DNA from 3 places in the Ammoniphilus oxalaticus genome. Region 3 is predicted to be linked to each of the others. Evidence: riboswitches for the same ligand, from Rfam matches in the RefSeq annotation. Region 3 holds a riboswitch; each other region holds the start of a gene.

Region 1 (10,989 bases), on a different contig from region 3:
TTTTAAGCCCATTTGAATCATGAGACGACGAATTCTCTTCTTGTTATAGCTCTTCTTGTATTTGCGATTGATTACCATCGTAATACGACGATAGCCGAAGGTACCCTTATATCGCTTGAATTCTTCTTTCACTTTTCCCATCAACCAGTCATTTTCTTTTTGTTGGTCTGTCGGTTGATGTTTTACCCATTTGTAGTATCCAGACCGTGATACATTTAAAATTTGACAGAGTACAACAATTGGTGTTTTTGTCTCCGCGTGGTAATCATGGATTGCTTGAAACTTAGCCAAATGTTTACCTAATCGCGCAGTCCCATCCCCCTTTCGATTTCCTTCAACTTTTTTAATAAGCCATTCTCCGCCTCTAAATACTGATTGCGATGTTCTAACGCTTTAATACGAAGTTGTAGTTTCTCTTCTTCAGTAAGAGTAGGTTTGGATTCGAAAGATTTACCACGACGATCCTGAAGATCCTGTTCTCCACCTTTTTCGTATTTACGAACCCAGCTATATACTTGTTGGTAAGAAACTTGGTACTTTTGCGCAGCCTTATGATAATCATGTTCGTTAGCGATGGTATATTGTACAATTTCAATACGCTCTTGAAGTGTAGTTTTACGGCCCTTTTTCATCATTTCTCTTCCTTTACCAGTGGATTTTATCTCTTTTCCACTAGTATAAAGCTTTATCCACTGCCGTAAAACAAAAGGGTCTGAAATATTGAATTTCTTACATGTTGCTCTCTGGCTTCCTCCTCCATTAAGGTAAAATTCAACCGCGGTTCTTTTAAGCTCACTCGAATACTTTTTCCATGTCTTTGCTTCTTTTAATCCATCCACACCATCTGTTTCATACTTGTGAATCCAAGATTTAATTGTCGTTTTATCTACTTCATATTCTTTCGCAACTGTGGTAACCGACTTTTTCCCATCAAGCACGCTTAAAACGGCTTCTATCCTTATATTTAATGCATGTGCACTCATTCTTTTAGACATAGAAAATGCCCCCAGTATAGTAGTTGAGAACTTTTAATATTTCTCTGTCTACTATATTGGGAGCATATCAATTGAGTGGTGGGGATTATTTATTTAACACTCAAAGATATGATATTAATTTCACTAGGGATTGTATTTTCTTCATCAGAGGCCGCAATTTTTGCTTCGGCAAGAATTTCAACTTCCTGATCGCTTTCACAGTAAAAAGATACATAACCCTTCTTAGGTTCCCTATCGATTATAGTGAAGTATTTAGCTATGTATGTTGGCACTTGTGATCCTCCATATTAAATATTTATATTATTGTACCATAGTAGGAATATATCGCTTACTTAGTCCATAAGGGTTAGGTGAAGCGTGAAATGTTCTTCTTATCAGTTCCTTCCTTGATAAGAAGAAAAAAGCCCGGTCTTATACGACCAGGTTTTGCCCACAAACGCGCCCACAATTTGCCCACGAGAACTATCTTTATCTTTGTTTTGTTTTAAGGACACATTCCACCAAACGCTGATATATCAAGGTTTTCGCTCCTTATTTTTCTGTGTTTTATTGATCAACTGTGTTCCGCACACAGATTCATCAGTGGGAACGCGATCAATATATGGTGCATTATTAAACGAGGAAACCCTTGATACCGTTGGTATTGAGGGTTTTTCTTTTTGTGGGCGCGGGACTCGCTATACATATATTTTTTAGGCTGGGTAAAACTCTGGCGCTGTCCTAACCGCATTGAAAATGAGTCGTTCTCCACTTTAATGCTCGTATTTTTTCTAATACTCACGAATGGACAATGATTTCATTTAAATTGAAGGTAGTTATGATAGAAAATACAATTTATTATACTCCTTTCCGAGTAAGGGATAGCTAAGAAGCATCGAGTCTTGTCGAAATTCGTTTGACTAAACCAATTTCTTTGATAAAATGGAACAAATTGAATAAATATTCTACTAGGGGCGCCCTCGGGCTGAGATTAATGTATTTTAAGCACCCTTTGAACCTGAACTGGTTAAGACCAGCGGAGGGAAGTAGAACTGTAAAATTTTGAATGTATTTTTGTTCATATATTTTATCAGTTAACTTCCTTCACTAGTCTTTAGAAAGATTGATTAGAGAAGGATTTTTTTTTGAAATTTTTCCGATCGATCGAGAGAAAACAGGGTAGACAGCTCAGAACAGAGGTTTAACATCCATATTGTACAAGGACCTATGAATTCGCTTGCTGAGCCCAAAGGAGTTGCGCGGGTTCATTTTTTCGCAGTTATTAGAAAAATCGATGGTTAACCTTGTAATGAAGCGGCGCATGGACAGGCATTGAGGCGGAGGTGAGAGGAGTTGAGTTAAATTTTATAGAAACAAACGAATATGCGGAAGAGCTTGATCGGTATTTACCTATTATTACGAGTCAACCCTTCAGAAGTCAGTTTTATTGAAAACATAAATAAATAGTGTTAAACAACAAAGGAGAGTAAACATGAAGCGTTTATTGAAGGTTTTATCGGTTAGTCTCGCATTGGTGGTTGTGGCAGCGTGCGGCAGTGAGTCAGCTACAACAGGAGGAAATGAAGAAGGAAACAAATCAGTCAAAATGTTTCTCGATTGGACGCCAAACACGAATCATACTGGCATTTATGTTGCTCGTGAAAAAGGGTTTTATGAAGAAGCAGGCGTCGATGTGGAAATCCTGTTGCCTGGCGAGGTAAGCGCTAATCAATTGGTTGGTTCAAATCAAGGAGAGTTTGGGATTAGTTCCCAGGGCGCAGTCACTGAAGCAAGGGCAAATGGATTGCCAATCGTGTCTGTCGCTGCTGTTATTGCGAATTCTACATCAGGCTATACCTCTCCTGTAGATAGAGGGATCCGCACACCCAAAGACTTTGTCGGTAAAAAGTTTGGAACAGGTGGAGGCAGTATTGCTGAACCGATGATCAAGATGGTGATGAAACGAGCGGGAGCAGACAGTGACCAATTGGAATTTGTTCGACTTGGTACAACAGATCTGTTAACTGCGATGGAACACCATGTTGACTTTATTCATATTTATTATGCTTGGCAAGGGATTGCGGCAGAGCTTCGAGGGCTGGAAATGAATTTTGTAAATCCGGTTGATTATGCGGAAGAACTAAATTCTTATTCTCCCGTCATTATTACTAATGAAACAGTAATTGCAAACGAACCAGAGAAGGCGCAAGCATTTATCGAAGCAACGGCGAAAGGGTATGAATTTGCAATTGAGCATCCTGAAGAAGCGGCTGAAATTCTGATCGCTGCAGAACCCGACCTAGATCCTGAATTGGTTAAAGCGTCTCAAGCTTGGTTGTCTCCGCGTTATCAGGATGATTCGGAACAATGGGGGATTCAAGAGGAAATCCGCTGGAAATCCTATGCTGACTTCTTGTTTAATGAAGGGATTATTGATCAAGAAATCGATGCGGCAAAAGCATTTACAAATCAATTTATTGAGAACGTGAAAAGGTAGTGTAGATTGCAATGACGAATCGAGGTCTTTTGCTCCGAAGTTGGCGACCGGCGCTCGCGTTACTTATTTTTATCGCTATTTGGGAGTGGGCAGCGCGTTTCTTTAACATCGAAACGTGGATCTTGCCGGCCCCGTCTTTGATTGCTATGGAAATGAAAGAAGTGTTGCCTACTTTTTTACCACATGTGTATTCAACAATCGAACTCGTTTTAGTCGGTTTTAGTATTGGTACAACGATCGGGATCACGAGCGCGACGTTGCTGCACCATTTTGATCGTGTTCGTGAAACGATCTACCCGTTTTTAATATTGTCGCAAAACATTCCGACTGTCGTGTTGGCTCCCTTGTTGCTGATTTGGTTTGGGTTAGGCGCGACACCAAAAATTATTATCATTTCGATGACCTCATTTTTTCCCATCGCCGTTGCGACACTTAGTGGATTGCAACAGACGGACCGCGAGTTGCTTCATTATATGAAGATGATGGGGGCCACTCGCTCACAGTTATTTACGAAATTAGAATGGCCGCATGCTCTGCCTTCCATCTTCTCTGGAATTAAGATTGCGGCAACATACAGTGTGATGACCGGAGTCGTCGCCGAGTGGTTAGGCGCGCAAAAAGGGATCGGTGTTTTTATGACATTGGCCTCCTCTTCATATCGAACGCCACGTGTGTTTGTTGCAATTATTTTTGCGATGATACTAAGTTTGGCATTTTTCTCATTGATCGTATTAATAGAGCGGTTACTCATTCGGTGGAATAGGGAGGAGAGAGAAGCATGACACTAACCCTAAAAAATATAAGCAAATCTTTTAGTGGGCAGCTCGTCTTGAAAGATATATCGATTGACATTCAAAAGGGAGAATTTGTTTCTTTACTCGGTCCATCAGGCAGTGGGAAAAGCACGTTATTTAATTTAATTGGTGGGCTACTATCGCCAGATGACGGGGACATCTATCTCGATGAGAAGAGAATTACGAATAAAACGGGTTACATTAGTTACATGCCGCAACAAGCATCGTTGTTTGCTTGGCGTTCCGTCCTGGAGAATGCGTTACTTGGACAAGAGTTATCTGGGAAAAAGGATACGGAACAAGCAAAAATTATTGTTAGAAAAAGCAGGGCTTGGCCACCGACTGAATGCGTATCCACACCAATTATCGGGGGGGATGCGGCAACGGGTTGCATTCATTCGCGCCTTACTTAGTCCACAACCAATCATGTTGTTAGACGAGCCATTCTCTGCCCTTGATGCATTTACAAGACTTGATATGCAAAAATGGCTGATGGAGACGTGGGAGGCATCTGAACAATCGATTTTCTTCATTACCCATGATATTGAAGAAGCGTTGTTTTTATCAGATAAAATTGTGATTCTATCGACTAACCCAGCAGAAATAAAGGACATTATACGTGTACCGTTCCAAAGGCCCCGTGATGAATCATTATTGCTTAGTTACGAATTCTTAGACTGGAAAAAGGAATTAACTGAAAAGGTTCAAAATAAACCAAGATACCGCAAAGTGAAAATAAGTTAAGATTGGATCGTCTGTGGAATCCGTTTGTTATTCTAAATGGAGTAACGAACGGATTTTTTCTATAATTGAGTGAAAAGTCTTTAGGATTATATCTGAAGACTTTTTTATTTTATTATTCCAGTTCAATTAAAGCGCTTACATGAATATATATAAAAGAAAGAGTTAAAGGAGGTCGGTCAGTTGAATAACGATTATCCTCGTCTTTGGGAGATCATACTCATAGCCGCTATTCCTACTCTTTCCTTTTTAGGTTGGGTTGTATTTATTATTGCTCCAGGTTTATTTAGATAAAACGTCCTTAAGGACGTTTTTTTCTGCTCTTTTTGGATAAGCTATTATTTCCATTCTAAAAACCTTTATAACCGTATGTTTTGTGATAAAATTACTTATAACTGAAAAGAAGGGGGTCACGCTGTGGAAAAGCAATTAGAGCGCTTGTCCGAGATCGAGAAAATCATTAGCAAATCCCAACTAGAAAAACTTCACGAGCAAGGATTTATCGTTGTGAGGGAGGAGGATGCGCGAAACGCGATTGAATTTGCTGATTGGCGATATGACTTGATCAATGAGGCGTACACGCTATTGCATAAGGCTGATATTCGCCATCCTAAAGAAAAAGGATTAAATGGCCTAAAAGACGCGATTGATCACCTAGATACGGAATATTAAATCGGCTCCTTATAGATACGCCCCCTGCTTGATAGCAGGGGGTTGTTTTATTTTTTCATTCTAATTAACTTCCCTACTGCAATCGATTCCTCCTCTGATTTTTATACAATTAAATCTGTTCTTTTTCAATAAGAATTCGCGCGAGTTTTAGGGTTGACTGTTGAAGGGACGAAGTGTAATATTATTTCGTGATGCGAAATATTTCGGGAGTGAATTAAAGGGGAGATTAAGATAGAGGAGAGGAGTACATGGCCGCGATTAATGAAATTACAGAATTGTTATTAAAAACAAATAAATTTATATTTTCCTTAATGTCGCGCGAATTAATGAAAAATGGAATTACAGTCCCTCAGGCTGTTGTGATTGGGGAACTGAATTTAGGACCGAAAACAATCGGGCAATTATCTAAAGCGCTAGACCTATCCAATAGCACCGTATCAGGGGTGATCGATCGCCTAGAACGAAATAAAATCGTCGTTCGAAAACGAGATGAGAACGACCGCCGCGTGGTCCGCGTGTCTTTGTCGCAAGATTATAATCAATTGGGTGAACAATACCCTGTTTTAAAAGAAGACTACTTCACCATCTTCTTTAACGGGCTTCGTGAGGAATTAACTGAGTCGCAATTAAGCGAGATGTATTCATCTCTACAATTGCTGCAAGAATATTTAGAAAGAATTGTAGAGAACGATAGAGGAAGGGAGCAGTAGATATGAATTTATCACAATTTTCGATTCGCAGACCGGTTACTGTGTTAATGATCATGATTGCGATGTTAATCTTTGGTTTTGTTTCTTTTCCAAAGATGGCAGTCGATCTTTATCCAGAATTAAATTTACCGGTAGCGGTCGTTGTAACGAGTGTCGACGGCGGGACCCCCGCAGAAGTGGAGACGTTGGTCACAAGACCAATTGAGGAGGCGCTCGCATCTGTCTCAAATGTCGATACCGTTTCCTCTAATTCAATATCGGGGTCGTCTCAAGTAATCGTTCAATTTAATTGGGGCGTCGATATTGATCAGGCGACCCTCGATATGAGGGATAAGGTGGATATGGTACGGGGCTCGTTACCGGATTCGGCGAATAGTCCGCGTATCTTAAAATTTGACCCGAATGCCGAACCTGTAATTACGATGGCGCTTGCTGGAGACGGGGATATCACGGAATTGAAAGCAATTGCCGATGATGATATCAAACCACGTTTAGAACGGATCGATGGTGTTGCGTCCGTTGGTATTAGCGGTGGAAACGACCGTGTTATTGAGGTCACGGTAGATCCTTCGAAACTGCAAACGTATGGCATTACACTTGATCAAGTGAGGCAATCGTTCGGAGCGATGAACTTAGCCGGTTCAGCTGGTTCGATTCGAGAAGGCGATCAAAAATTCCAAATTCGCGTTGAAGGGGAATACGAACAGGTAAAATCAATTGGCAATACCCCAATTACAATCCCAGGCGGATCGATTTATCTACGCGATATTGCGTCTATTGAAGACACTCATCATGAAGTGACGCAGTTGGCGTACTTTAATGGAGAGCCTAGTTTAGGGTTGACTGTGACGAAAGCGTCAGGCGGGAATACTGTTGACGTAGCGAATCATGTGATGAAAGAGATCGAAAAACTAAAAACTGAATTACCGGAAGGTATGAATGTGACGGTCATTGTAGATAACTCGGATATGATCAAAGATTCGATCAAATCCGTGACCGAACATGGTATTTTAGGACTGGCATTCGCTGTTATCATCCTTTATCTGTTTTTAAATAGCGCTCGTTCGACGCTTGTCGTGTCGATCGTTATTCCAATTTCGGTTGTGGCTACGTTTTCCATGATGTATTTTTCTGGGCAAACAATCAACTTAATTTCGCTCAGCGGGATTTTGCTGGGATTGGGATCACTCGTTGACTTTGCCGTTGTTATTTTAGAAAATATCTACCGACAAAGGCAGCTGGGCAAGGGCGTGTTAGAAGCAGCTGTTGAAGGGTCAAAACAAGTGGGAAATGCGGTTATGGCTTCTGCATTAGCCCAAATCGTTGTATTTTTACCGATCATTTTCGTTGATGGAATTGCGGCTGAATTATTTGGACCTTTAGCCTTAACGGTTATCTTTTCTCACGTTGCGGCCTTGGTCGTTTCCATGATGCTGGTGCCTATGTTAGGGTCTCGTTGGTTAGATAAAATACCCGACGAATCATTGTATCATGGCGAATATAAAGGCAAGAATCCAGTGGTCTGGTTTAATCGAGGGTTTGAGCGTTTATCTAAATTTTATGGACGTATCTTAGAGTGGGCTTTAAACAAAAGAAAAACAGTGTTGGCGATTACGATTGGAACACTCGTTGGCTCACTTGCGCTGTTTCCTTTCGTAGGGATGGAATTTATTCCGAAAATGGACGAAGGTCAGTTTTCCGTTTCTGTTGAAATGCCGACTGGAACAGTTCTAGAAGAAACAGCAAAAGCTGTCGCTCAAATCGAAGAGGTAACCAAAGATATTCCTGAATTGGATATGATGTATACATCTATTGGTTCCGGAGGAGGACCGGATGGCTTCTCTGTGAACACGGCCAATTTAGGTCGAGTTACGCTCATTATGAAACCGTTGAATGAACGCAAGCGCTCAACGGAGGAGATTGTTCTTGAGACGAGAAAAAAGGTAAACTTTATTCCTGATGCTAAAATTACAGTAGAAGAATCATCTGCTATGGATGGCATGGGTGGAGCGCCGATCCAGGTGAATCTTCGTGGCGATGATCTTGATGTGCTACAAGATATTTCGGGCATCATGGCTGCTGAGATGCAACAAGTTGAAGGGGCCTTCAATGTTAAAACATCGATGGATGGTGTCCAAGAGGAGTACCAAGTTATTGTTGATTCGCAACGAGCAAGTCAATATGGTTTAAGCACAGGCCAAATTATTTCAGCGGTGCGAACTGGTTTTGGCGGGGAAGATGTAACGACTTACCGTACAGGAAATGATGAGTTCGATGTGCGATTAAAAATGCCGACCGCGCTGCAACAAGATAAACGTAACCTTGAGCGTTATCGGATTACAACACCGCAAGGAGCGAATGTAGCTTTATCCTCTGTAGCGGATATTATTAGAAAAGAAGTTCCGCAAGCGATTCAGCGATCTCATCAAACGCGTGAAGTTCAAATAACAAGCGATATCGCGGGTCGAGATTTAGGTTCAGTGACGAATGATGTTAGGGCCAGTTTGGACAAAATTAATCTACCAGACGGTTACAACATTCACTATGGCGGGGATGATCAACAAATGATGGAATCGTTTGCTAGTCTAGGTTTGGCAATGATTCTTGCTATTGTGCTTGTATATATGGTTATGGCCGGGCAGTTTGAATCGTTAATGACGCCGTTCGTTATTATGTTCTCCATTCCGCCGACAATTATTGGCGTAGTGTTAGGATTATTAGTAACGGGACATTCCATGAGTGTTATGGCGATCATCGGGTATATTCTGTTGATCGGGATCGTTGTAAACAATGCGATTATCCTTATCGACTTTGTGAATCACTTGAAAAAAGATGGATTAGAAACAAGAGAAGCAATCTTACAAGCGGGTCCGATCCGACTTCGTCCCATTCTCATGACGACGCTCGCTACCATCTTAGCGATTTTACCGTTAGCGTTTGGGGGAGGAGAAGGAAGCGAAGCGCAGGCGCCAATGGCGATTGTTGTCGCTTTTGGATTGAGTTTCTCCACTTTGATTACATTGGTTTTGATTCCTGTCGTATATGCTTGGTTTGACGATATAGGGATCAAACGTCGCAATCGCAAAAATCGAAGAAAAAATAAAGACGTTCAAGCCGATCACATACAGGCATAAATGAGGAGGAATCGTGACGTGATAAAAAGAGGTAAGTGGGTCTTATCGATCCTGGCGCTTAGCTTAGCGGTTGCAGGATGTTCCAGCAAAGAAGCAAACACTTCAGTTGAAGACGAAGAAACGGTGCCTGTGCAAGTAGAACAAGCAGTGGAAGGTCTTATCCGTGACCAAGGGGGTATCGCTGGGAAATTTGAGCCGAACACGACGGCTCATCTATCTCCTAAAGTAAACGGAAAATTGAGCAAAGTGCATGTAAAAGTAGGACAAGTTGTTAGCCAGGGCGATACGTTGTTTACATTAGATCAAGTAGATTTACAAAACGCAGTCAAACAGGCAGAAGCTTCTTATCAAGTCGCCTTAGCTAATGTAAGACAGGCGGAAAATAGTTCGGAACAAGGTCTTGATCAAGCGCAAAGTAATGTAACGCAACTAGAACAAAGTTTGAAGCAATCCCAAAATGGGATTGAACAAGCGCAACAAGCATATGATGACGCGCAAGCAAACGCAACGCGCATGAAGCAGCTGTATGAAGCAGGCGCAATTTCTACGGTTGAATGGGAAAATGCTCAATCCAGTTTAAAAAATGCGAAATTGGCGTTAGACAATGCTGTTACAGCGCTCGAAAATACAAAAGCATCTTATGAAAACGCAAAAAATTCAGTTGGGTTCGCGCAAGCAAAAAGCGCGGTTGATGTTGCCCGCGCTTCTGCTGCTCAAGCGTTAAGCGGTCTTGAAAATGCTCGTGAACAACTAGCTAATGCAACAGTAAAAGCTCCAATTAGCGGAATTGTTTCTGCTGTTAACGGCGCTGCGGGTGAAATGGTTGGTCCGCAGGGCCCGGTCGTTACGATCGTGGATATCAATCCGATTATTGTAAAAGCTCACCTTTCTGAGAGTGAGGTAACAACGGCCAATGTTGGAGATCCTGTTACGATTGAAATACCAGCTTTATCAAAAACATTGGAAGCTTCCGTGACAACGATTTCTCCTGTAATGGATGAACAATTAAAGGCGTTTCCGATGGAAATTTCCGTTCCAAATGGTGATCATCAGTGGAAAGCAGACATGATTGTCGATATTCTCTTCAATACAGCGGACAAGCAGCGTAAGAGTATTGTCGCGCCACGTAAAGCGGTGTTCGATGAGCAAGGAACACGTTGGGTTTATAAAGTGACGGAAGAAAATATAGTTGAAAAAATTGAAGTGGCAACAGGCCATGAAACAAGCAGTGAAATTGAAATTATTTCTGGTGTTCAATCTGGGGATACGATTGTTGTAAAGGGTCAAACGCTTCTGTCTGATGGAGCGAAGGTTGAGATTCAAAATCAAGAGTAAACAAAGAAAGTCCAGCGGGACGCAAGTAGCGTCACACTGGACTTTTTTTAAACAAGTGATTCCTTTTTGAGCGTGTTTCGTATAACATATTAAGAAATAGTAGAAATAGATGGGGAAGAGGTGACCCGAACA
Region 2 (10,989 bases), on a different contig from region 3:
TGGCATTACGGATGCAGCGTTGATGTCGTAGATTTATCAAGAAGGTATTCCGATGGGTCGTGTTGTCTGGGCGAACTTGAGGGAACCTGGGCGTGGCGATATTAAAGCGTAATAGATTATACTAAAATTAAATTATACTAAAATTAAAGGCCTGGAGGTGGAGATTTTTATGAACTTAGTCATTAACGGAGATCAAATTGAAGTTCCTGATTCTCTAGAATTCATCTCTGATTTACTCCAGCATTTTGAGCTTGGAGAAAAAGTGGTCATTGTTGAAGTGAATGCGAGCATACTTGAAAAAGATCAACATGCTAAAACACGATTGACGAATGGTGACCGAATTGAGATTGTACACTTTGTGGGAGGCGGATGAACATGTTAACCATTGGACCCTATGAATTTAATTCTAGATTGCTGTTAGGCACAGGGAAGTTTGAAAGTTTTGAAATTCAAAAGGAAGCGGTAGATGTTTCAGAATCTCAGATTCTCACATTTGCGGTCCGCCGAATGAACATATATGAACCTAGTCAGCCTAACTTTTTAGAGATGTTGGACGTGAATAACTATACCTTGTTGCCGAATACTGCGGGCGCTTCTACTGCGGAGGAAGCGGTGCGTATTGCTAAGTTAGCGAGGGCATCGGGATTGTGCGACATGATTAAAGTCGAAATCATCGGTGATGAAAAGACCTTGCTGCCTGATCCAATCGAAACGTTGAAGGCCTCTGAGATTTTATTAGAGGAAGGGTTTACGGTATTGCCCTACACTTCAGACGATGTCTTGTTGGCAAAAAGGTTACAAGAGCTTGGGGTCCATGCGGTTATGCCTGGCGCGTCGCCAATCGGTTCTGGTCAGGGGATCATAAACCCGCTAAACTTAAGTTTTATCATTGAGCAAGCGACTGTGCCGATTATCGTTGACGCCGGGATTGGTTCGCCTTCTGATGCGGCAATCGCGATGGAAATGGGAGCTGATGGTGTGTTGCTGAATACAGCAGTGGCCGGGGCAAAAGATCCAGTGAAAATGGCAAAAGCGATGAAACTAGCAATTGAAGCGGGACGACTTGGATATGAAGCTGGGCGAATCCCAAGAAAAAGATATGCTTCTGCGAGTAGTCCACTGGAAGGGTTGAGCACAATTTGAGCGATCGGTATTCACGGCAAGAATTATTTCAACCCATTGGTAAAGAAGGACAGCGTAAGTTATCTCAGAAGCATGTCCTTATGATCGGAGCGGGCGCGTTAGGGACAGGAGCCTCTGAAACGCTCGTTCGGGCAGGCGTCGGAAAATTGACGATTGTCGATCGGGACTATGTAGAGTGGAGCAACCTGCAACGGCAGCAGCTTTATACAGAGCAAGACGCAACTGAGCGGATGCCAAAAGCAATTGCGGCTTACAATCGATTGAGCGCAGTGAATTCGGAAGTGGAGATTATCGCTAAAGTTACCGACGTAACCACGGAAGAGATTGATGAGCTTGTCGAAGGCGTTGATTTAATCATGGATGCCACAGACAATTTTGATATACGTTTATTGATTAATGACGCGGCGCAAAAGTATCGAATTCCTTGGATTTATGGCGCTGTCATTGGAAGTTATGGTTTAACGTATACGATTCTGCCGGGACAAACACCGTGCTTGTCTTGTTTGCTAGAAAGTGTGCCGATGGGCGGAGCGACGTGCGATACTGCGGGAATCATTAGTCCGAATGTGCAAATGGTTGTCGCCTATCAAACGGTAGAAGCGATGAAAATATTAGTAGAAGACTTTGATGCGGTTCGTCCCACGTTACTGTCTTTTGATTTATGGACGAATCAACACACGACGATTCGAGTCGATAAATTAAAAAAAGATGATTGTCCATCTTGCGGAAAACAGCCAAGTTTTCCGTTTTTGAGCCAAGCAAACCATACGAAAACAGCTGTGCTGTGCGGAAGGGATACGGTTCAAATTCGTCCGCCTGTTCCGATGCAAAGGGATCTGGAGCAATTGGCCCAATCACTTGCTGTTCACGGCCAGATAGAAAAAAATCCATATCTCGTATCGTTATCAACAGGCGCGCACCGTTTAGCGATTTTTCAAGATGGCAGAGTTCTCGTGCATGGCACAAAAGATGTTACTGAGGCGCGTACGCTTTATCATCGATTTTTAGGGTAATCGTCTTGAAATTACTAGATTAATTGAATAGATAGATCCACTAGGGGAGTCCGAAGGTCTGAGATGGAATGATAATTCCGACCCTTTGAACCTGATCTGTATAAAAACAGCGAAGGGAAGTGGTGAGAAAATACATGATGCATGTGCGTATCTTGCCACTTTCAATTTGTGAAAGTGGCATTTTTTATTCAATCGTTTCTTGTTTGATGCATATATGAACGTGAATTTACGGATTTGAAAGGGGTGATTGCGGCTTCTTTATTTGCCATTAGAGTCCTCGAATAATCTTGCTGTTCTAGGTGAGTGAATCCACAGATGTCATGGCATGAATCTATTATAAAATGGTGTGATACCGAAAGGAGCAATAAATAAAATGAGATTTTCAGAAAGATTACATGAGAAGGTAAAGCCGATTTGGGAACAAAAGCATGCGCATCCGTTTGTGCGAGGTCTAGGGGACGGAACGTTAAATCGTGAAGCATTCGAATTCTATATGAAGCAGGACTATGTATACTTGGTCGACTACACGAAAATGTTTGCTCTTGGAGCGGCAAAAGCGCGTGATTTAGATACAGCCAACTGGTTTAGTAAGTTGCTCCATGAGACATTGCACTTTGAGATGGATTTGCATCGTAAATATGCGGCGCGTTTTGGCATCTCAAATGAAGAGTTAGAGTCAACGATCCGCACACCAACCAACATTGCGTATACGCACTATATGTTACATGTGGCCTATAGCGGCACAATTGAAGAAATAGCTGCCGCAGTCTTACCATGCGCGTGGGGTTACTGGGAAATTGGCGCGCGCTTGGCGGAAACGAATCCAAAATCACTTGAACATGAATTTTATGGTGATTGGGTAAAAACGTATTCATCCAAGGAGTTTGGCGATCTAGCCCAATGGTTGATCGGTTTTATCGATCGGGCGGGTGAAGGAAAGCCTGAGCGTGACTTGGCTGTTCTAGAAGAAATTTTCTTGAACACATCTCGATTTGAGTATATGTTCTGGGATATGGCATACCACGGACATGACTGGCCAGCGGAGATCAAGGCTAATGGCAACGTTACTCAAGTTCGATAATATATCATTCACATACGATTCGGAACGTGAGCGAACCACGATTCTCTCCCAGCATGATTGTGAAATCAAAGAGAACGAATTTGTTAGTTTGGTTGGGTTAAGCGGTTGCGGAAAGAGCACGGTCGTCAAATTGATGGCCGGGCTCTATCAACCGACCAGCGGAGAGATTGAGTTTAACGGTGGAGCGAACGAACGCTTAGGACATGTGAGCTTGATGCCGCAACAGGATATGCTAATGCCGTGGCGAACGATTACAGAAAACGCGGCTCTGCCATTGGAAATCCAGGGTGTTCGAATCAAGGAAGCGGAGCAGCAGGTACATGAATATCTTCCTTCCTTTGGTTTGGAGGGCGTTGCTCAAGCTTTTCCCGACCAACTTTCAGGAGGTATGAGACAGCGGGTTTCCTTTTTGCGAGCGATGCTTGGCGGGCATCACTTGCTATTGTTAGATGAACCATTTAGCGCCCTTGACGCGTTTACGCGTCGAGAAATGCAGCTGTGGTTGACCGATACGTGGCAAGAATGGGGACGTTCGATCTTCTTGATTACGCATGATATTGAAGAGGCAATCTTTTTGTCGGATCGAATTTTTATCATGGAAAAAGGCCAGACAGGCCCGTTTCAAGAAATTGTTGTGCCGTTTGAACGACCGAGGCCAAATAATCTTCATCTAACGAAAGAATTTATTGAACTGCGTTCAAAAATAACCGAGTTGTTATTTAAGAAGGAAACCAATGAAAAATAGTCGACTCTTACTCATCATCACAGTTGCGTTTGGGTTAGCGTGGGAAGGGATTGTCCGACTGTTGAATGTGCCAGTGTTTATTTTACCTCCGCCAAGTCGCATTTTTGCGGCATTAGGAAAGCATTGGGAACTACTCTTGTTTACACATTTGCCTGTGACGCTGTGGGAAGTTATTCTCGGTTTGTTTTTGTCGATTGTCATTGCGGTCGGGGCGGCAATGTTGATCCATTTTTCAGAAATCGGCGAAAGAGTGCTTTATCCGATTGTGATTGCTTCGCAGACGATTCCAATTGTTGCTTTATCGCCGATCTTGATCATGTGGTTTGGTTACTCGATTTGGGGAAAAGTAGCCGTTACTATTTTGATCACCTTTTTTCCGATTGTCGTTGGAGGGGTTGATGGATTGCGGGCGACCAATCAAGAGTGGGTTAATCTGATGAAAACAATGGGAGCGAATAGTAGACAGATCTTTTTTAAAGTCCAAATACCCCAAGCGTTACCCGCTTTTTTCTCCGGGCTAAAAGTAGCTGCGACAGCGAGTGTGATCGGGGCAACAATTGGAGAATGGCTAGGCGCAAGCGCGGGTTTGGGTTTTTTTAGCAGGCGAGCCTCTCATAACTTACAGGCTGATTTGTTGTTTGCTACGGTGTTTTTACTATCCATAGCAGGTTTTGTCTTGTTTTATACAATTCAATGGATCGAGAAGAAATCGATTCCCTGGTTTTATGAAGAAAAAAAATAAATGTAAAGGCGTTGAATTTGTATGTTTAAGAAGTTAGGTATGGTACTCCTAGCATCCAGTATGTTGGCGCTAGGAGCATGCGGGTCAAATCCATCTAACGGTGGAGCGACAGAAGGGAAAGGTAACGGAGGAGCCACGGAATTAAAAAAGGTGTCGATCATGTTGGATTGGTATCCGAATGCGGTTCACTCGATTCTTTACGCGGGGATCGACCAAGGGTATTTTGAAGAGAAGGGGTTAGAACTTGACATTAAAATCCCAGCTGATACGACAGATCCTTTAAAAATGGTAGCAACGGGCGATGTTGACTTTGCGATGAACTATCAACCGCAAGTGGTCATGGCTCGCGCGGAAAACATCCCGGTCGTTGGCGTAGCTCCGATCGTACGTCACCCACTAAACTGGCTGATGGCGCCAGAAGATAGCGATGTGGAATCACCAAAGGATTTAGAAGGAAAAACAATCGGTTATCCAGCGATTCCGATGAACGAAGCGTTGGTGAAAACGATTATCGAAACGGATGGCGGGGATTCAAGTAAAGTAAACCTCGTTGATGTGAACTGGGATCTAATGCCAGCCATTACATCTGGCAACGCGGATGCAATTAGCGGTGGTTACATCAATCATGAACAAGTATTGTTAAAGAAAAATGGTCATCCTGTACGCGCGTTTAACCCTGTTGAATATGGTGTGCCGGATTATCACGAATTAATGTTGGTAACAAGTGAAAAATTAGCGGAAGAGCAAGCGGATCTGGTTAAGGATTTCGTAGAAGTTATGACCAAAGGGTTCGAGTATGTCCAAGCGAATGCTGATGAGGCATTAGATAAGCTGCTCGAAAGACAGGATGCGTCTTTCCCGTTAGAAAAAGATGTTGAAGAAGAAAGTCTAAGCGTACTGTTACCGCTAATGACTTCAAACGGAGAAGCCAAGTTTGGGTCGCAATCGGTGGAATCATGGGCTGCAGTAATCGATTGGATGAAAGAACAAGAACTGATCGAAGTTGACGTTGACGCCGACGCTTGTTTTATTAAGCTATAAGACTATGACTGGAGGGCCACCCATGATAAGATATGGTACAGGAAGATTAAACGTAAATTGGGGGGCCTGACCGTGATCCAACAGATTAAGTCGATGTATGAGAATCGAGCGCCCAGTGTAATGGGTCTTGATACTGTGTCTAAAGCGGCAGTAATGGTTCCCTTAGTCAAACAGAATGGGGAACTGGGTGTATTATTTCAAGTGAGAGGGCGCAACCTCCGTTTCCAACCCGGAGAAATTTGTTTCCCAGGGGGAAGAATGGAGCCGAACGATCTTTCCGAAGAATCGGCGGCGATTCGAGAAACGTGTGAGGAATTGGGGATTCATGCTGATGAGATGGTAATGATTGGACCGCTAGATATTTTAGTGACCACGCACTCGATTATCTATCCGTTTCTTTGTCAGTTGAAGGACGGCGCTCCATTACACCCCCATCCTGATGAGGTTGAGGAAGTGTTCATTGCGCCGCTATCACACTTACTTGAGTATGAGCCCGAAGTGTACCATGTGCCGATTGAAGTAAGTCCGCCAGCAGATTTTCCATTTGAATTGATTCCAAATGGAAAGTATTATAAATGGAGAAAGGCCAACATGGCCGAGTATTTTTACCGTTATCAAGACTATGTTATCTGGGGATTAACAGCCCGTATACTCCATGTTTTTATAGAGCAAATTAGAGGACAACACATTGGATTAGAGTGACCGATCGGGTCACTCTTTTTTATTTTGTTTCATAACAAAGCCACTTAATGTTCATAATACAAACAAAAATAGAGCGCAAGGCTCTATTTTTGTGTTTTACTCTACTTCTTTAAATTCGTGGACCCAAACGCGCATGTGCGGTAAGAATGGCATTCCTTCATGAAGAGAAAGGATATGATTTTTGTAGGCTTCCATGTTTTCATAACCTTCCGCTTGGGCATGCTGATCTGTCATCTCGCCAAGTGTTTGTCGGTACACGTCAGTCACGACAAATTTTTTGCCCGCAAGTTCAAACGGTTCACCAGGATCTGCATAGCGACCATTACGTCTTGTGGCCAGTTTTTTTCCTTCAATGACAAGTTTGACATCGCCTTCATGCGTAACCATTCTTTCGATTGTGCATGTTTTAGGGGGTAATGTGTTTGACATACGTATATCCTCCTACATTGAATTAAGCTTGATCCTTCATTATCATACCATTTACTACATTTAAAGGGAAAGGAGAGATCAATTCTGCGAAAACTAAGGATGACCTTTGTTAGTGTTTTACTTGCCTTTAGTTGTGTGTTTACTGGAAGCCCCTTGCAAATCGAGGCCGCTGTTAAATATGAAACGCGCGAGGAGATTCCAACCCAGTATAAATGGAGAATGGAAGATCTTTATTCGACACCGGAAGCGTGGAAGGAAGATTTAGCAAAAAGTGAACAATTAGCCGAGAAATTATCTAAGATGTCGGGAAAGTTGGACCGAACCGCGGATCGGCTTAAGGATGCGATTGATCTGTACGTAGATTTAAACCGAACATTTGAAAAGGCGTATGCGTATGCGACCCTATCCTTTCATACGAACAAGGCAGATTCTGAATATCAACAGTTCGTGGCTCAAGCGGGCGATGTAGCGATTAAGATTAGTGAAAAGACTTCTTTTTTTACACCTGAGTTACTGGCGATCCCAGTTGATAAAATGAAGTCGTTGTTGAAGGATCCGAAATTAGCCGATTATCATCGGTGGATCCAAGCGAAAATTGATAGTAAGGATCATACCTTGCCGAAGGAGATGGAGCAAGTATTGGCTAGAAGCGGCGTATTAGCAGAAGCGCCTGGCAGTATTTTTGGGATGCTGACAAAAGATATGACGTATCCCACGATTAAAGATGAGAGCGGCAAAGATGTGACGCTTACTCCTTCAAATTATGCTTCGTTTATAAAAAGTGAAAATCGCGAGGTGCGTAGGCGCGCCTATGATGCTTATTATCGAACGATGCTACAATTTCAGGACACATTTGCTCAAGTGCTCACGGCAGAAGTTAAGAAAAACGTTTTCTATTCGGATGTAAGAAAATATCCGACATCGCGTCAGGCAAGTTTGGAATCGAATCAAATTCCGATCTCAGTTTACGATAACTTAATTAACAGTGTGAACAAGCATTTACCGGAACTGCATCGCTATATTGACCTTAAAAAGAAGGTCGGTCGGCTGGACAAGCTACGCCTCTACGATTTGTATGTGCCATTTACGCGGGGAGGGGAGGAGTATATTCCGTTTGAAAAAGCAAAGCAACGCGCGTTAGAAGGATTAGGCGCGCTTGGCGATGAATACAATGAGATGTTGAAAACGGCCTTTAACGAGCGGTGGATCGATGTCTACCATACGCCTGGAAAACGGGCGGGCGCTTATCAATGGGGGGCCTATGACACGCATCCGTTTATTTTGCTCAATTACCAAGGAACAATGGATGATGTATACACGCTAGCTCATGAGCTTGGCCATGCTGCGCATACGTACTTTTCAAATAAACAGCAGCCGTACTTAAATGCCGGCTATCCGATCTTTACTGCAGAAGTGGCTTCAACGACAAACGAAGCGCTGTTATTTGAAGAGATGTACAAACAGGCAAAAACAAAGCAGGAAAAAATAAAAATCTTAAATCAACGGTTAGAGGACTATACGGGCACATTGTTTTTACAAACAATGTTTGCTGAGTTCGAACAACAAATTCATGAAAAAATTGAAAAGGGAGAGGGACTGACGGCTCAAACGCTAAAAGACTTATACGGCTCTTTGATGCAAAAGTATTTCGGACCGAGTTTGGAAGTCGATGAAGCGGCTACATTAGGCTGGGCCCGCATCCCTCACTTCTACCGAAACTATTATGTGTATCAATATGCGACGGGCTTTGCCGCGGCGAACGCATTTGCCCAGCAGATGAAAGAAGTAGGAAAGCCGGCTGTTGAGCGATATCTGAATGTTTTTTTGGCAGCGGGTGATTCAGATGAACCGATCGCTATTTTAAAGGCAGCGGGGGTCGATATGACTTCAGCAAAAGTCATGAAGCAAGCGTTGCAAGGTTTTAGTGAAACGTTAGACGAGTTAGAAAAGCTGCTACAGGAGGAGTAGGCGGGTGTCCGCTTACTCTGCCTCCTTTAAGATTTATAACAATTGTTCACAATTTGCGAACACTTATTGGGAATAATCATGCTATTATTGTTACATACATTTGGTCGTAAACGGGAAGGTGGGACGAACGTGATCGAACAAGGAACAAAAGCATATTGGAGAGCAGTGATCGCTTTAAGTTTGGCCTCCTACTTTGTGTTTGCGATGATCTATTTAACACAGCCATTGTTGCCTCTGTTCACCGATCAATTCCAGATCAGCCCGGCCACGGCCAGTCTCTCTTTGTCGATTGTAACATTTAGTATTAGTTTGTCTCTGTTGATCTACGGCCCAATCTCAGATGCCATTGGACGAAAATCAATTATGAATTGGACGATGTTCGGAGCAGTGGCGATGACCGTTGTATGTGGTTTCGCAACGAATTATTATTGGTTGCTCACTTTCCGGGCTCTGCAAGGATTTTTTCTGGCTGGCTTGCCAGCGATCGCGATGGCCTACATGTCAGAAGAATTTTCCCCGGGCGCGTTGTCGCTCGGAATGGGTATGTATATTAGCGCCAATAGTTTAGGCGGGATGTCGGGCCGACTCTCTAGTGGCGTGATTGCCGATCTATGGGGTTGGAAAGCCTCCTTTTTCGTAATTGGGATCATCAGCCTCGGGTTCGTCTTTAGTTTTCATAAGTTGCTGCCTCCTTCTAAGCGATTTCAAAAAATACCGTTTCACTTTCGTGAAGCGACGAACGCGATGATAGAGCATGTGAAAAATCGAACATTGCGGGTCGCTTTTTTAATTGGCGGGCTTCATTTTTTTGTTTTTTTAGGCAGTTTTAATTACATGACATTTCGGTTAAGCGCCGATCCGTACAACTTATCGCCTACATTTCTCGGATTGCTTTTTTTGACTTATTTTGCGGGTTCAATCGGATCGACGGTAGCGGGGAGGTTGTCCCAGCGTTGGGGGAAGATGAGTTGTTTAAAAGTTGGGATTATTCTGCTTGCCCTTGGTTTGATCTGTACGCTGCACCCATCGTTAATTGTCATTTTAATTGGGTTAATTTTAATCTGTTTTAGTTTCTTTTTTTCCCATTCGTTATCCGCAAGCTGGGTGAACAGTCATGTGATGTTTGCTCGAGCGAGCGCCTCGAGCTTATACCTTGTTTCTTATTATTTAGGGGGGAGTCTAGGCAGTGTTTATCTCGGCTGGTTTTGGAATGTGTGGCGTTGGCCTGGGGTCGTGCTTGGAGATTTGCTCATTTTGACAATTACGTTTACAGGTTGCTGGTATTTACGTAATGTGGAAAAGCGTGAAGAACAAACAGAGGATTTTATGTTGCGGCGATCCGGCTAAAAGGTCAAATTGCGTAATTTTCAAAAAAAGTGTTAAATTTTGTCCTTGACACAGGTTAAGAAAACGTAGATACGTTATAATAAAAATATTGTACCAGTGAAATTATTTGAGGGGATGATGGAAGTAATGATTATTGGCGTTCCTACAGAAATTAAAGATAATGAGGATCGAGTTGGATTGACACCTGCGGGGGTCGTCTCATTTGTTGGCAGTGGACACGAAGTGCGTGTACAATCAAACGCGGGAATGGGCAGCGGTTTTACAGATGAGAATTATCGAGCGGCGGGAGCGACGATTGTCCCTGACGCAAAACAAGCGTGGGCCGCGGATATGATTGTTAAAGTAAAAGAACCGCTTGCGGAAGAATATGATTTTTTTCGCGAAGATATGATTATTTATACATATCTTCATCTTGCTCCGGAGCCAGCATTAACGAAAGCGCTTGTGGACAAAAAGGTAACGGCGATTGCTTATGAAACAATTCAATTAGACAATGGCGCTTTGCCGTTGCTGACACCGATGAGTGAAGTGGCGGGCAGAATGGCCGTTCAAATTGGGGCTCAGTTTCTTGAGAAATCCAAAGGTGGAAAAGGTGTGCTGCTTGGAGGGGTTGCAGGAGTTGCCCCTGGGGAGGTCGTTATTGTTGGCGGCGGGATTGTTGGCGCCAATGCGGCAAAAATGGCAATCGGTCTAGGGGCGAATGTCACGCTTTTAGACATTAATGTGGATCGCTTGCGCCAGTTAGACGATCAGTTTCAAGGTCGTTTAAAGACGCTTA
Region 3 (10,989 bases):
GCGAGAGAAGCGGAAGCACTAACGAAAAAGATAGATTTAAGCGGAGTTTCTCCGACTATTTCGTGGAGCTGAGACAGGGAACGCGAGAGAAGGAGATGGACTAACGAAAAAGATAGGTTTAAGCGGAGTTTCTCCGACTATTCCCGCGGCTGGTCGGCTATAAAAAAAGGAGCAGTCCCATCGACTGCTCCCCCCTCTATCTATGTTCCAAAAATAGCGACATTTTGATCTTGTAAAACAAAACGATTTCCATTCCAGCCTAATTTGTTTAACACATAGCCTAGGCCGTCAGCATTGTATCTCCCCGCGATTCTTTGGTACGCCAATAACTCATAAACGCCATTGGAGTCAAAATCGACAGGGTACAGTCCGCTTAATGGATTGACGAAGCCGCTGATCGGCTGTTTCAATTTACCATTCTTGTCATAGATCTCATTCAAATATTGCGCATCTCTTAATGAAATATCGATCATGTATCTTTTTCGATTATTTTCGCTAATGAATTCCACTTTATAATGATCTCGATAATGAACCTGATAACGATATTGTTCGTTGTATACATTAGAGTCAAACAGCAATTGCGCTTGGTTATTCATGAAAGAATAAATGTACTCATTCATGATTCCCCCGCTCCCGCCAGTCGCGCTGCTTACCAAAATATCGGCAACCCCATTCCCCGTAAAATCCCCTAAAAAAAGAGTCGGGTTGTAGCCCGCGTTTTCACGCAGAGGCGCGCTTACGGAACTTCCCGTTCGTCCATCTCGGACAACAAGCGTAATATTTTGTATATATGGACTGTCTGAAGCTTTGGTTCCCGTTAAATAAACATGATCCGGCACACGATCCCCCGTTACATCCCCTACTGCATACGCGACGACACTCGGTTGAACTTGATTAGCCCTTGAATAATAATGATACATAATATGCTCCTTTACTTCATGATCCCTATCATCTTATGGGCTAATCACCTTTTTGCTACAAGAGTCATGCTTTTCAACGCTGAATTCCTAATTCTTTTTTTGATTTTCATTCTTTTGCTTCTGGAACATCGACCGAATCACACTGAACAAAATATACCCGCCAAACACGTATAAAATGGGTTGAAAGAGAACCAACGCTTCTCGCATGACATCTCCTCACTTTTAAAATATTCTGAATATTTTTATTGTACCACAATTAACCTTTTAACTCCAATTATTTCCTCAAAACATTTTACTGTGTCTTTTACACTATGAGTTTCAGCAGTGCTTTAGAACAGAATTCGTCTAAAATCGATATGGTTTGTCAATCCTAATTAAAAGTTGATGATCCCCCTCGTAAATGGTAGAGTTAGGAGATCAACCCGTTAGGATCGATGAAAGGAAGTGTGTCGCCCGATGGCAAGTACGCATGTTTTCTCCAAAGGGGAGGAAATCGTGAATGCAATTACCCACGGTATCGGCGCTTTATTAAGTATCGCCGCCCTCGTCCTCCTGATTATTTTTTCATCTTTATACGGTAACGCTTGGCATGTGGTCAGTTTTAGCCTCTTTGGAGCAACAATGGTCATGTTATACTTTTCATCCACCTTTGTTCATGCTCTTCCAGAGGGAAAAGCGAAAGATGTCTTTGAGATCTTGGATCATTCCTCGATCTATTTCTTTATTGCGGGCACATACACGCCTTTTCTTTTTACCGCTGTCAACAATGGATTAGGCTGGACCTTGTTCGGAATCGTGTGGGGGATTGCCTTAGGCGGGACCGTGTTCAAATCATTTTTCGTTAAAAAATATCTGTTCATGTCTACCGTGCTGTATGTCATCATGGGTTGGTTGATTGTGTTCGCCTGGAACACGTTGGTCGCCAACATTTCCGTGATGAGTCTGCGTTTTCTCGTGATCGGGGGCATTCTCTATACAGTCGGAGCGGTCTTTTATATGTGGAGAGGCTTTAAATTTCATCATGCCGTTTGGCATTTATTCGTTTTAGCCGCTACCATCTGCCATTTCTTTTCCGTGATGTACTTATTATAAAAGCAAGTTGGGGAGCCAATAAGTGTCCCCGAGTCATTTTCTCGTCTGAAAAAAGGGGAAAATGGCGGCGATTTGCGAAAGTCCAGTTGGAAAGTTGTTACACATTATAAAAAAATTCCCTCCCCTTGTGTTGCGCCTGGGAGGGAATTTCTAAATTCTCATGAAATAATCTCGTTCAACCAATCTGTAAAATTTCTATTGAACAGGAATGCGAACACCATTGATCAGGATCGCTGTCACTTGTTCAACAGCGAGTGGCTCACTCGTACTCCAACTCGCATGGAAGGTCTGTTTATTCGAATCCTCGCTACCTCCTCCCCCTTTTAACGGGATGAGTAGCTCATCTACCATTTCAACTTCGAGCGACATGTCACTGAACACGAAATGATCACCCTGATACGTCCCGATGATTTCAACCCCTAACGGGCTAAGCGTAATCATTTCGAATAGATGTCCTTCAACTGGAATGTCATTTTTCCACGTGCGTAATCGGCTCGGATCATTCACATGCGCCGCTACCTTCCATTTTCCTTTTACACCGGAGTAGACCGCGCCTGTATAAAGAAGCGTATATTCGCTGAGATCCTTTGTATCTACGGGAAAAATGAATTCTTCATATTTATATCGAGCATCGCTATAGTCGCCTTTTTGAATATCAACGAAGTTGCCTTCATCATCACCAAGCAATACGACACTATATTCGGGAGGGATGAGTTGACCATTCGGACCTTTTAATGAAAGATTCGCGTCAGTAGAACCAAACTCTTGGTTATAGATCTTGCCAATCTGAACATGTAATTTCCCATCACTCTTCCCGATATTAGAAACCCATTGATCTTGTTCCCCATGCGGCATAGCAGCATAATTCCCTGGATTGAGAACCTTCGTTACGAAACTCCAATCATCTCCTAGATTACTTCCTCCCCAAATTTGCGCTTCTTTTATAGGGACGATGTTGGCTTTTTCAACTTCAGAAAGAGTTACTGAAATCGGTTCTTCCATATAATCTCTTCCGTCAAAATAAATCAAGAAACTACCTAACTCTAACGGATCTTGCATCGGGGCGGTAGCGTCAGCCGTGATATTAAACTCGTAATAAATCGTGTTCGTATCCTCATCGAAAAAGATCACGTTTTGACTATATGAAAAACCCGTGGCGACCTCTTGTTGTCCGTTCACCCTCTGTGGATTTACTTTCACACCGAACCCCTCTCTAAAATCCGTCTGTTCCGTCAGCCGATTTTTCCCTGTTAGATCCTGCAAAGAGAGATAGACGATCGCCCGATTATCGTATTTCTGGGCCCCGATCACTTCCATTCGGATGCCTTCATCTTCACTATAAGCTTCGACCGATTCAACAATTTCGCCAAAAGAAGGATTAAATCTCTGCATAAACCAATCAAAATTCCCTAAAGCAGCAGCCGTGCCCGCAATCAGTAGGACCGACATCAATCCGCCTACAAGCGCTGGCCTTGTCCACCATCTTTGACGCCTCATGCCGACGACCTCCTTTTCCTCCTGTAATCTATCTTTCACCTGTTCCGCCAGTTGACTTGAATCGACCGTAATTTGAGAAAGCAGCTGATGGATTTCTTGTTCATCCCTATCATATTTGTCCATATCGAGACTCCTCTCTACCATATTCAGCATTCAAATAGTGAAGTAGTTTCTCCTTCGCTCGCTGGTACCGCTTCCTTAAAGCAACGGGAGAACTTCCCGTCAACAAAGATAATTCTTCGTAACTTTGCTCCTCTATGATCCGTCCATATACGAGCGCCCGCTCCTTCGGTTTCAGCTTCTGTAAAGCGCGAAGCGTCTCATCACTCAACCCTTTATCCTGCTCAGCTGAAATGTCTTTAACGCGAACTTCGTGAAAATATAGGATTCTACGAAACCTTTTTCGTTGATTTAAACAACGATGGTAGGTCATTTTGTACAACCACGCGGAAAGATTGTTGCCATCAAACGTATTTCGATTTTGATAGGCTGACAGAAAAACTTCCTGCGCGATATTTTCCGCCTCATAATAATCACATAAAATAGCCGTCGCATAACGCAGCAGTTTTTCTCCGTAAAGACTCATGATCTCTTCAAGCTCATCTTCCCCACCAACCACAAACCTTTGACCCAGGTCCTGCACAGTCCGATCACCCCCTCTATTGTTTTTCAGTCGACTGTACCCTTATAACAAACCAGTATCCTGTTTTGTGACATTTATTTTAAAAGAAAAACGAAAATGGATAGTGAAAAACTTTGAGGGCGATCCTCATCGTAAAGTGAGGCGATAAAGTCGCCCATATCCTAAAATTCTCGCTCATATCCCAATTCCCTAACGAAATGTACGCAAAAACCCCCTCACTACCACATTAGTGAGGGGGTTCATCATGTATTATGCTAATCCTAGATGTTCGCGGAAGGTATGACCTTCATATTTTTCTCTGTATATGCCTCTTTTTTGCATTTCGGGTACGATCAGTTCAACAAAGTCTTCTAAACTACCAGGAAATGTCGGAGGCATGAGATTAAATCCGTCCGCCACGCCCTCTTCAAGCCACATCTCCATCTCATCCACAATTTCCTCGGGTGTGCCGATCAACGTGCGATGTCCGCCGCCTGCGCTTAAATAGCCTAGCAACTCTCTTACTGTCGGCTGTCTATCGTTGATAATTTCTAGGATCGTTTGATAACGTCCACTCGGTCCTGTAAATTCTTCGACTGGCGGTAAGGTTGGCACAGGTTTGTCGATGTCCCAGTTTAAACAATCTTGTCGCACAAAGAAACTCAATTGTTTTAAACCTGTTTCAATCGGTAGCCGCTCATCTAAGGCCGCTTTTTTAGCTAGAGCTTCTTCACGCGTGTGACCGACATAAGTGACTAAGCCTGGAAACACCTTAATATGTCGATCACTTCCGTTTTGTCGCAATTGTTCATCTAATCTTGCGCGGAATCTTTTGGCTTGCTTTAAGTTCCACGACACGGAATAGACGGCATCGGCATATTTCGCCGCTAAGGCAACGCCATATTCAGAGGCGCCCGCTTGCATCGCTACCGGTCTGCCATACGGACTTTTTGGCGTGGTCAGTGGACCATGCACTTTAAAATGGGCGCCTTCGTGATGAATCGGCTGAATGTTTGATGAATTGATCAATCGATTTCCTGCTCGATCGTGTATAAAATCTTCAGTGTCCCACGAATCAAATAGTTTATTCATAACAGTCGCGAATTCATCCGCCTTCTCGTAGCGTTGTTCATGGGGAGGCAATCCATCCATACCATGATTGAATGCCTCTAAATCTGTCATGGATGTCACGAGATTCCAACCGATGCGTCCTTTTGTAATATGGTCCAAACTTAAAAGTTGGCGCGCGGCGGTGAATGGATTAGCGAAAGTGCTTGAGATCGTTGATACTAATCCCACATGACTAGTCACTTGGGAGATCGCTGTTAAATTGACAATCGGATCCAACCAAAACATAGGCATTACACTCGGATCATTAGCTGGAAAGGATTGATTATCAGCAAAAAAGACGGCGTCAAAGAGCCCCTTTTCCGCTACTTGAGCCAAGTATTGGTAATAGGAAACATCTCCGATATCTTCAACACTTGAGTCAGGCATTAACCACGCAGCTTGGTGGTGTCCACATCCAATTAGCAAAACACCGATGTGCAATTGTTTTTTCTTATCTATCATTTGTTTACACCTCAAAACACATCATGATAAATTGTCTCGTCTACTCTTTATTAAAAAAGGGGGTGTCTATTGTGTTTGAAGCGCGATTAGTTCATTGTCAATCCACCGTCAACAGTAATATTTTGACCTGTCACTCCGTCCGCATTTTCCGAAGCTAAATAAGCGACCATGTTGGCTACATCTTGCGGTGTCGTCACTTTTCTCAATGGCGTTGATTGCGCAATCAGATCGAATACTTCTGGCGTGGTCACCGCGCTGGCGTCCGTCGTTTTTAATAATCCGCCTGAAACGACATTCGCTCGGATCCCATATTGGCCCAACTCAACAGCGATATTACGCGTGAATCCGATCAGTCCAGCTTTAGCCGTCGTATACTCATGATAAGGCACAACAGGATTTTGATATAAGTTAGTACCTATGCTGATGATGCCTCCATTTTTTCGATCAATAAATTGAGGGATTACACTTTGAGCGATATTAAATGCCGCTTTTAACGTGCCATCAATTTGTTTTTGGTAGTCTTCCCAGGAAAGTTCTGGAAAAGGCTTCTGTTCCGTTGGATCAAATTTGAAATCTACCAACGCATTGTTAACGACAACATCGATCTGGCCAAAATGTTCCGTTCCCTGTTTTATGAGACGATCTACTTCCGCGCGATTGGTTACATCGGCCTGAATAGCAACCGCTTTTTCTGAGCCAATTTCGGAAGCAAGCTTTTCAGCAGCCTCTTTGCTTTGATAATAATTGATCACTACATTAAATCCTTGATCCGCCAATGTCTTTACAATCGCCGCCCCTAAACCTCTGCTTCCACCTGTTACGAGAACCGTCCTACTCATCGTACCCACTCCTCTATTTTTACTTTTTTGATGAAACTCAATAAACAAAATGATCGATAAAATAAAAAATACACAACCTCCCCATAGGAAAATTGCGTAAAAAAATAACTACATATTAAGAATAAGACTGACCACTCTTTAAGTATGTATTAGAAGTTACACTTTCCTACGCTAGTTTCAAATAGTTCAGGTTCAAAGGGTTTGAGTTCAAACTCATCTCAGTTAAATAACACCCCTAGTGCATCTATTAAAGCTATATTTAATATATAGTTAATAGATATTTATGTCAAGGCGGGAAACGAGCTACACTATTTCCTCAATTTCGTTCATTCGCCTTGCTAGTTTAGAGCTTACTTTCCACTAGCCAACACCTTTTTATCCGTTCTAAGGAATGATAAGATGATATGTGTTTAAATTGTTATCGTCAGGTGTGATTGCATCAATGGGATTATTCGAAAAGCTATACACCCTTATTATTTTCGTAGCCGTAATGATGGGGATAAGTATAGGACAAGTAGAACTAATACGAGCGAATGCGGATAATTTCATTGTCCCACTATTAGTAGCTATGCTGTATATTACCTTCTTACAGATTCCAATCGAAGAAATAAAAAAGGCTTTTAAAAACATGAAGTTTACGTACACTGCAGCGATCATTAACTTTGTTTGGACCCCCGTGTTAGCGTGGCTTCTTGCATTATTATTTTTAAGTGACAATCCTGCGCTCTATCTTGGATTTATGATGCTGATGGTTACACCATGTACGGATTGGTACTTAATTTTCACAGGAATAGCCAAAGGAAATGTGGCATTAGCAACAGCTATTTTACCTCTAAACCTCGTCTTGCAAGTCACTTTGTTGCCTATTTATCTTCTTGTTTTCGGAGGAACGACAGGGGTTATAGAATTTTCATTGCTGATCAAAAGTATTTTAATTACTTTATTCTTACCTTTCATTTTAGCTTTTCTTACAAAAATCGTCTTGAGAAACAAGCAACAGTTTAGGGATTATCTCATCTCTCATCTCAGCATGTTACCGATTGTTTTGCTTAGTCTCGCCATCGTTGCTATGTTTGCTACTCAAGGTCAACTATTGCTAGATCACTTAGATCTAATGTGGCAAATCACCGTCCCGATCCTTTTATTTTTCATTATTAATTTTGTTGTCGGACAAAAGGTCGGACAGTTTATGAAGTTCCCATACAAGGACAGAGCCAGTCTGAATTTAACGATCTTAGCAAGAAATTCGCCCATTGCCTTAGCCATTGCTATGACCGCTTTTCCAAATCAACCCTTAATCGCTTTAACACTCGTTATAGGACCATTATTGGAATTACCCATTCTAGCTCTCATCACTCAGCTTTTATTATTTACAAATGAAAAAAAATAGCAGACTATTACTAACTACCCGATGCATTCGGTTACTCGTTTTGAGGGGGCCTAGCCCCCTTAGCTAGGTGAAGCGCCAAAGCGGTGCGCCCTGAGCGGTTAAATCCTTCTATGATCAACGCTATGTCATCGCAAGTAAAAATTCCTCCCCGCTCGGCAACCGTAGATTGTCTGTTCGGTCGCTAAAATAGCGTTCGTTTAAATCTGCGGCAGATACATGGCAAACGTCGCGGAACCGGAGCTCACGCGCCAACGCTGTCATTTCTGAAGGTGTGAAAAAGCTAATAAAAGGTGTGCCGCTCGCGCGCGCTCCTTGCTTGGCCTCCTCCACTTCGGATCGGATTTCAGAGTCGGTCTGCTCTAACGGCAGTAGAAATGTCATAGCCAATGTGGAGCCTGGGGCAAGCTGCGCCGTCCGACGCAACATCGAAACAATCGCATCGTGTGTAAGGTACTGCGTGACCCCTGTGGCTGCAAGCACAGCGGGCTTATTTGTGTCAAAGCCGACGCTTGTTAGCTGCTCCCACCAAGACGCGCCCTTTTCGAAATCAACGGGGGCAAAGTGTAACGAGTCAGGTACTCCAAAACCCAATTCCATAAGGCGTTGCTTTTTCCATGCTTGCGTGCTTGGAGCATCCACTTCAAAGATTTTCAACTTCGAGGAAAGCTCTGGTCTCCTTTGAGCAAAAGTGTCCAATCCCGCCCCAAGGATAACATATTGCGTAATCCCTTGAGCGAGCCGCTCTAAAACGATATCCTCAACAAAACGCGCGCGGGCCACGATAGATGCTCGAAAACCACTGGTACCCACTGGATCCATATCTGGGCGTTGACGCCAATCTTCTTTCGGCGCAATCAATTCCAGTCCGATATTGTCTTCAAATACATAGGGCGGCGAATCCACTTGTAGGTGCATCGCGCGCCACAAAGCCACCCTTACTGCCGTATGATCTGGTTGCGCTACTTGCTTATCACTCAATGTCGTACCCTCTCTTCCATATTGCTCCCGCTTTAATTCGCGCGGCGCAAACGAACCATACATGGTCAATAGAAATACTGTAGCTTACTTTGGGAATTTCATCTATATCATTTGATCATTTAAGGTAAATATTCACAACAAAGTTGGCCCGACGATTACGATATGCGCCTCTTTCTTACAAACGCTACAAGCATAAGATCGCTCATATCCGCCGAGCGGCTGCCCCCTCCCCTCCCTTGGACTGGTTCTAATCCAAAACCAGTCTTTTTTAAAACCGCCATTTAATTTAAATAACGCCAACCCTCATTTGACGGGGGCTAGGCATGTTTCCTTGTTATAGACAAACTGGTCCAAACGAGAACTAGTCCCGATTTAAAACCAGTCCGTTAGATCTATAAAGATTTATAAGATTAAAAGAGATAGATTGATCTATGATCTTCATATAATTGTCACATTATTCCTGTTTTTCCCCAGCGCAAAAGTCCTACATTTGGTAAATTAAAAGAGATGTGGGAGGACAGACTCAATTCGACAATGCGTTACACCTAGAAAGTGTGAGACAATCACCTTTTTTAGCGAAAACTCACACCTGTGGTGCCTGTTCAGATCTTCTTTCATTGTTTACACTTAAATTAAAGGGAGTGATTTGATGAAGCATATTGGGTTTTACATTCGACGAGCCAGAATGGCCAAGCAGCTTACCCAGGAACAACTAGCGGAAAGGACAGGTTGCAGTTACTCTCACATTCAGAAGATTGAACAAAGGAGGAAGTCGCCGAGTCAAGAAACACTTCAAAAGATAATAGATGTGTTAGGTCTGACACCTGGAGAAGTATACACTTACGGATCAGATCATTTTGAATATCAATCCCAATTATTACAGGACGTCATTGTTATCATGGAAACAGATCCTGAATTTGTAGTCTCGATTGTTGATGCTTATCATTCGTGTAAAAGAAAGATGAACTAGGGTAGGGTCCATCCTCCCTCCATCACATGTACCAAACAAATTTAATCCGCTATGGAGGTTATCATCTCATGAACTCACAAACAGTACATGGTCCTCGTCCTCTACTCGATCCTGTTGTTTTAGCTGAGTGGCTTCCAAAATTAGGTGAAAAAGCTTTGCTTGCCTGGATCCAATTTCAAGGCTGGGTTACCGAAATGAATGAGAGCGAGGGAGAGCTAACGTCACACCTGATCCCTACCTCCCTGAACAAAATCATCCAAAAATTGCAGACAGGAAAATCAACTTTTTACGGAAAAATTCTTCATCCTTTGCTTTCGTTTGGACTCGTTTATTTGCAACGAGCGCCTCATTCCAAACAAGAACTGCGTCTCATTGTCCACAATGCGCCTGTGCAACCGCAACCTTACGTCATTGTCGCCGCTACTCCCAATCTCGATGAACAAACGCCAACCGTTACACTAGAAAAAGGGGAGTCAAAGCAGACTGTTGAAAAACCTGCTGAGCCGCTCCCTGCAACGATGGAAGCAATTATTGATCAAGACGATCAACTGTCAGACAAAAAAGAAACGATCGTCCAAGCCTTCAACGACTGCAAAGATCATCCGCTATTCAATGAACCGCAATTTCTAGAGAAAATCTATGCTTGTCTCCAATACCGTCACGTAAAAAACTTTGGGGCGTATCTTTTGAAATCTTTACATAACGAATGGAACAGTGCTTCATCCAACAGGAAAAAGTCGATGCAGGCGCAGCCACAACGATCATCGCAAACGCTCGGCGCGAGAGAGGCTTCTCTGCCAAGGGGGCCAATCACGGGAATAGGTCCAACTCGACCTTCTTCCAGATCCTCACAACGGCGTGGTTCTGATCTGCCCGAATGGGTCATCAAGCAACAACAGCGGCAAGAGCTCGGTCTCGCTACCGACAAAGAGGACAAGCTCTCGCCCGAACAACAAGCAATCGCAGCTGATCTCTTACGAAAATTGGAGGCGTTAGGCTCATGAATCCGTATCTTTCAAAGCAACCCACATACGGCGATAAACGTTGCCCTGCCTGTGGTCTGACCGTTGCTCTGTTTCTCAATGGCGACCTTGTCCCTTGTCCGTATG

Evidence for each region. Region 3 has a riboswitch for thiamine pyrophosphate ahead of BEP19_RS10755 (3-oxoacyl-ACP reductase). Riboswitches for the same ligand answer to the same signal wherever they lie in the genome.
Region 1: it holds a riboswitch for thiamine pyrophosphate, as region 3 does, so the genes downstream of both, BEP19_RS06125 (ABC transporter substrate-binding protein) here and BEP19_RS10755 (3-oxoacyl-ACP reductase) in region 3, are expected to answer to the same signal.
Region 2: it holds a riboswitch for thiamine pyrophosphate, as region 3 does, so the genes downstream of both, tenA (thiaminase II) here and BEP19_RS10755 (3-oxoacyl-ACP reductase) in region 3, are expected to answer to the same signal.

Annotation. Positions count from the first base shown of each region.
Region 1 covers NZ_MCHY01000007.1:228,812-239,800, reverse strand. Annotated here, with positions in the region: one part of gene BEP19_RS06135 (IS3 family transposase) at 1-332, opposite strand, end outside; one part of gene BEP19_RS06135 (IS3 family transposase) at 332-995, opposite strand; gene BEP19_RS06130 (hypothetical protein) at 1,085-1,267, opposite strand; TPP riboswitch at 1,935-2,036, shown strand; gene BEP19_RS06125 (ABC transporter substrate-binding protein) at 2,467-3,471, shown strand; gene BEP19_RS06120 (ABC transporter permease) at 3,483-4,253, shown strand; gene BEP19_RS18215 (ATP-binding cassette domain-containing protein) at 4,250-4,678, shown strand; gene BEP19_RS18210 (ABC transporter ATP-binding protein) at 4,641-5,009, shown strand; gene BEP19_RS06105 (hypothetical protein) at 5,424-5,678, shown strand; gene BEP19_RS06100 (MarR family winged helix-turn-helix transcriptional regulator) at 5,927-6,388, shown strand; gene BEP19_RS06095 (efflux RND transporter permease subunit) at 6,391-9,522, shown strand; gene BEP19_RS06090 (efflux RND transporter periplasmic adaptor subunit) at 9,541-10,857, shown strand; gene BEP19_RS06085 (DUF456 domain-containing protein) at 10,989-10,989, shown strand, end outside.
Region 2 covers NZ_MCHY01000011.1:88,881-99,869, reverse strand. Annotated here, with positions in the region: gene tenI (thiazole tautomerase TenI) at 1-23, shown strand, start outside; gene thiS (sulfur carrier protein ThiS) at 170-373, shown strand; gene BEP19_RS15695 (thiazole synthase) at 376-1,143, shown strand; gene BEP19_RS15690 (thiazole biosynthesis adenylyltransferase ThiF) at 1,140-2,156, shown strand; TPP riboswitch at 2,189-2,291, shown strand; gene tenA (thiaminase II) at 2,530-3,237, shown strand; gene BEP19_RS15680 (ABC transporter ATP-binding protein) at 3,212-3,982, shown strand; gene BEP19_RS15675 (ABC transporter permease) at 3,972-4,724, shown strand; gene BEP19_RS15670 (ABC transporter substrate-binding protein) at 4,746-5,765, shown strand; gene BEP19_RS15665 (NUDIX hydrolase) at 5,838-6,467, shown strand; gene BEP19_RS15660 (ASCH domain-containing protein) at 6,564-6,896, opposite strand; gene pepF (oligoendopeptidase F) at 6,996-8,864, shown strand; gene BEP19_RS15650 (MFS transporter) at 8,994-10,211, shown strand; gene ald (alanine dehydrogenase) at 10,338-10,989, shown strand, end outside.
Region 3 covers NZ_MCHY01000008.1:873,176-884,164, reverse strand. Annotated here, with positions in the region: gene BEP19_RS10780 (VCBS repeat-containing protein) at 201-920, opposite strand; gene trhA (PAQR family membrane homeostasis protein TrhA) at 1,377-2,012, shown strand; gene BEP19_RS10770 (hypothetical protein) at 2,208-3,632, opposite strand; gene BEP19_RS10765 (RNA polymerase sigma factor) at 3,619-4,152, opposite strand; gene BEP19_RS10760 (LLM class flavin-dependent oxidoreductase) at 4,402-5,703, opposite strand; gene BEP19_RS10755 (3-oxoacyl-ACP reductase) at 5,790-6,542, opposite strand; TPP riboswitch at 6,689-6,789, opposite strand; gene BEP19_RS10750 (arsenic resistance protein) at 6,985-7,932, shown strand; gene BEP19_RS10745 (class I SAM-dependent methyltransferase) at 8,053-8,910, opposite strand; gene BEP19_RS10740 (helix-turn-helix domain-containing protein) at 9,560-9,880, shown strand; gene BEP19_RS10735 (hypothetical protein) at 9,949-10,884, shown strand; gene BEP19_RS17405 (hypothetical protein) at 10,881-10,989, shown strand, end outside.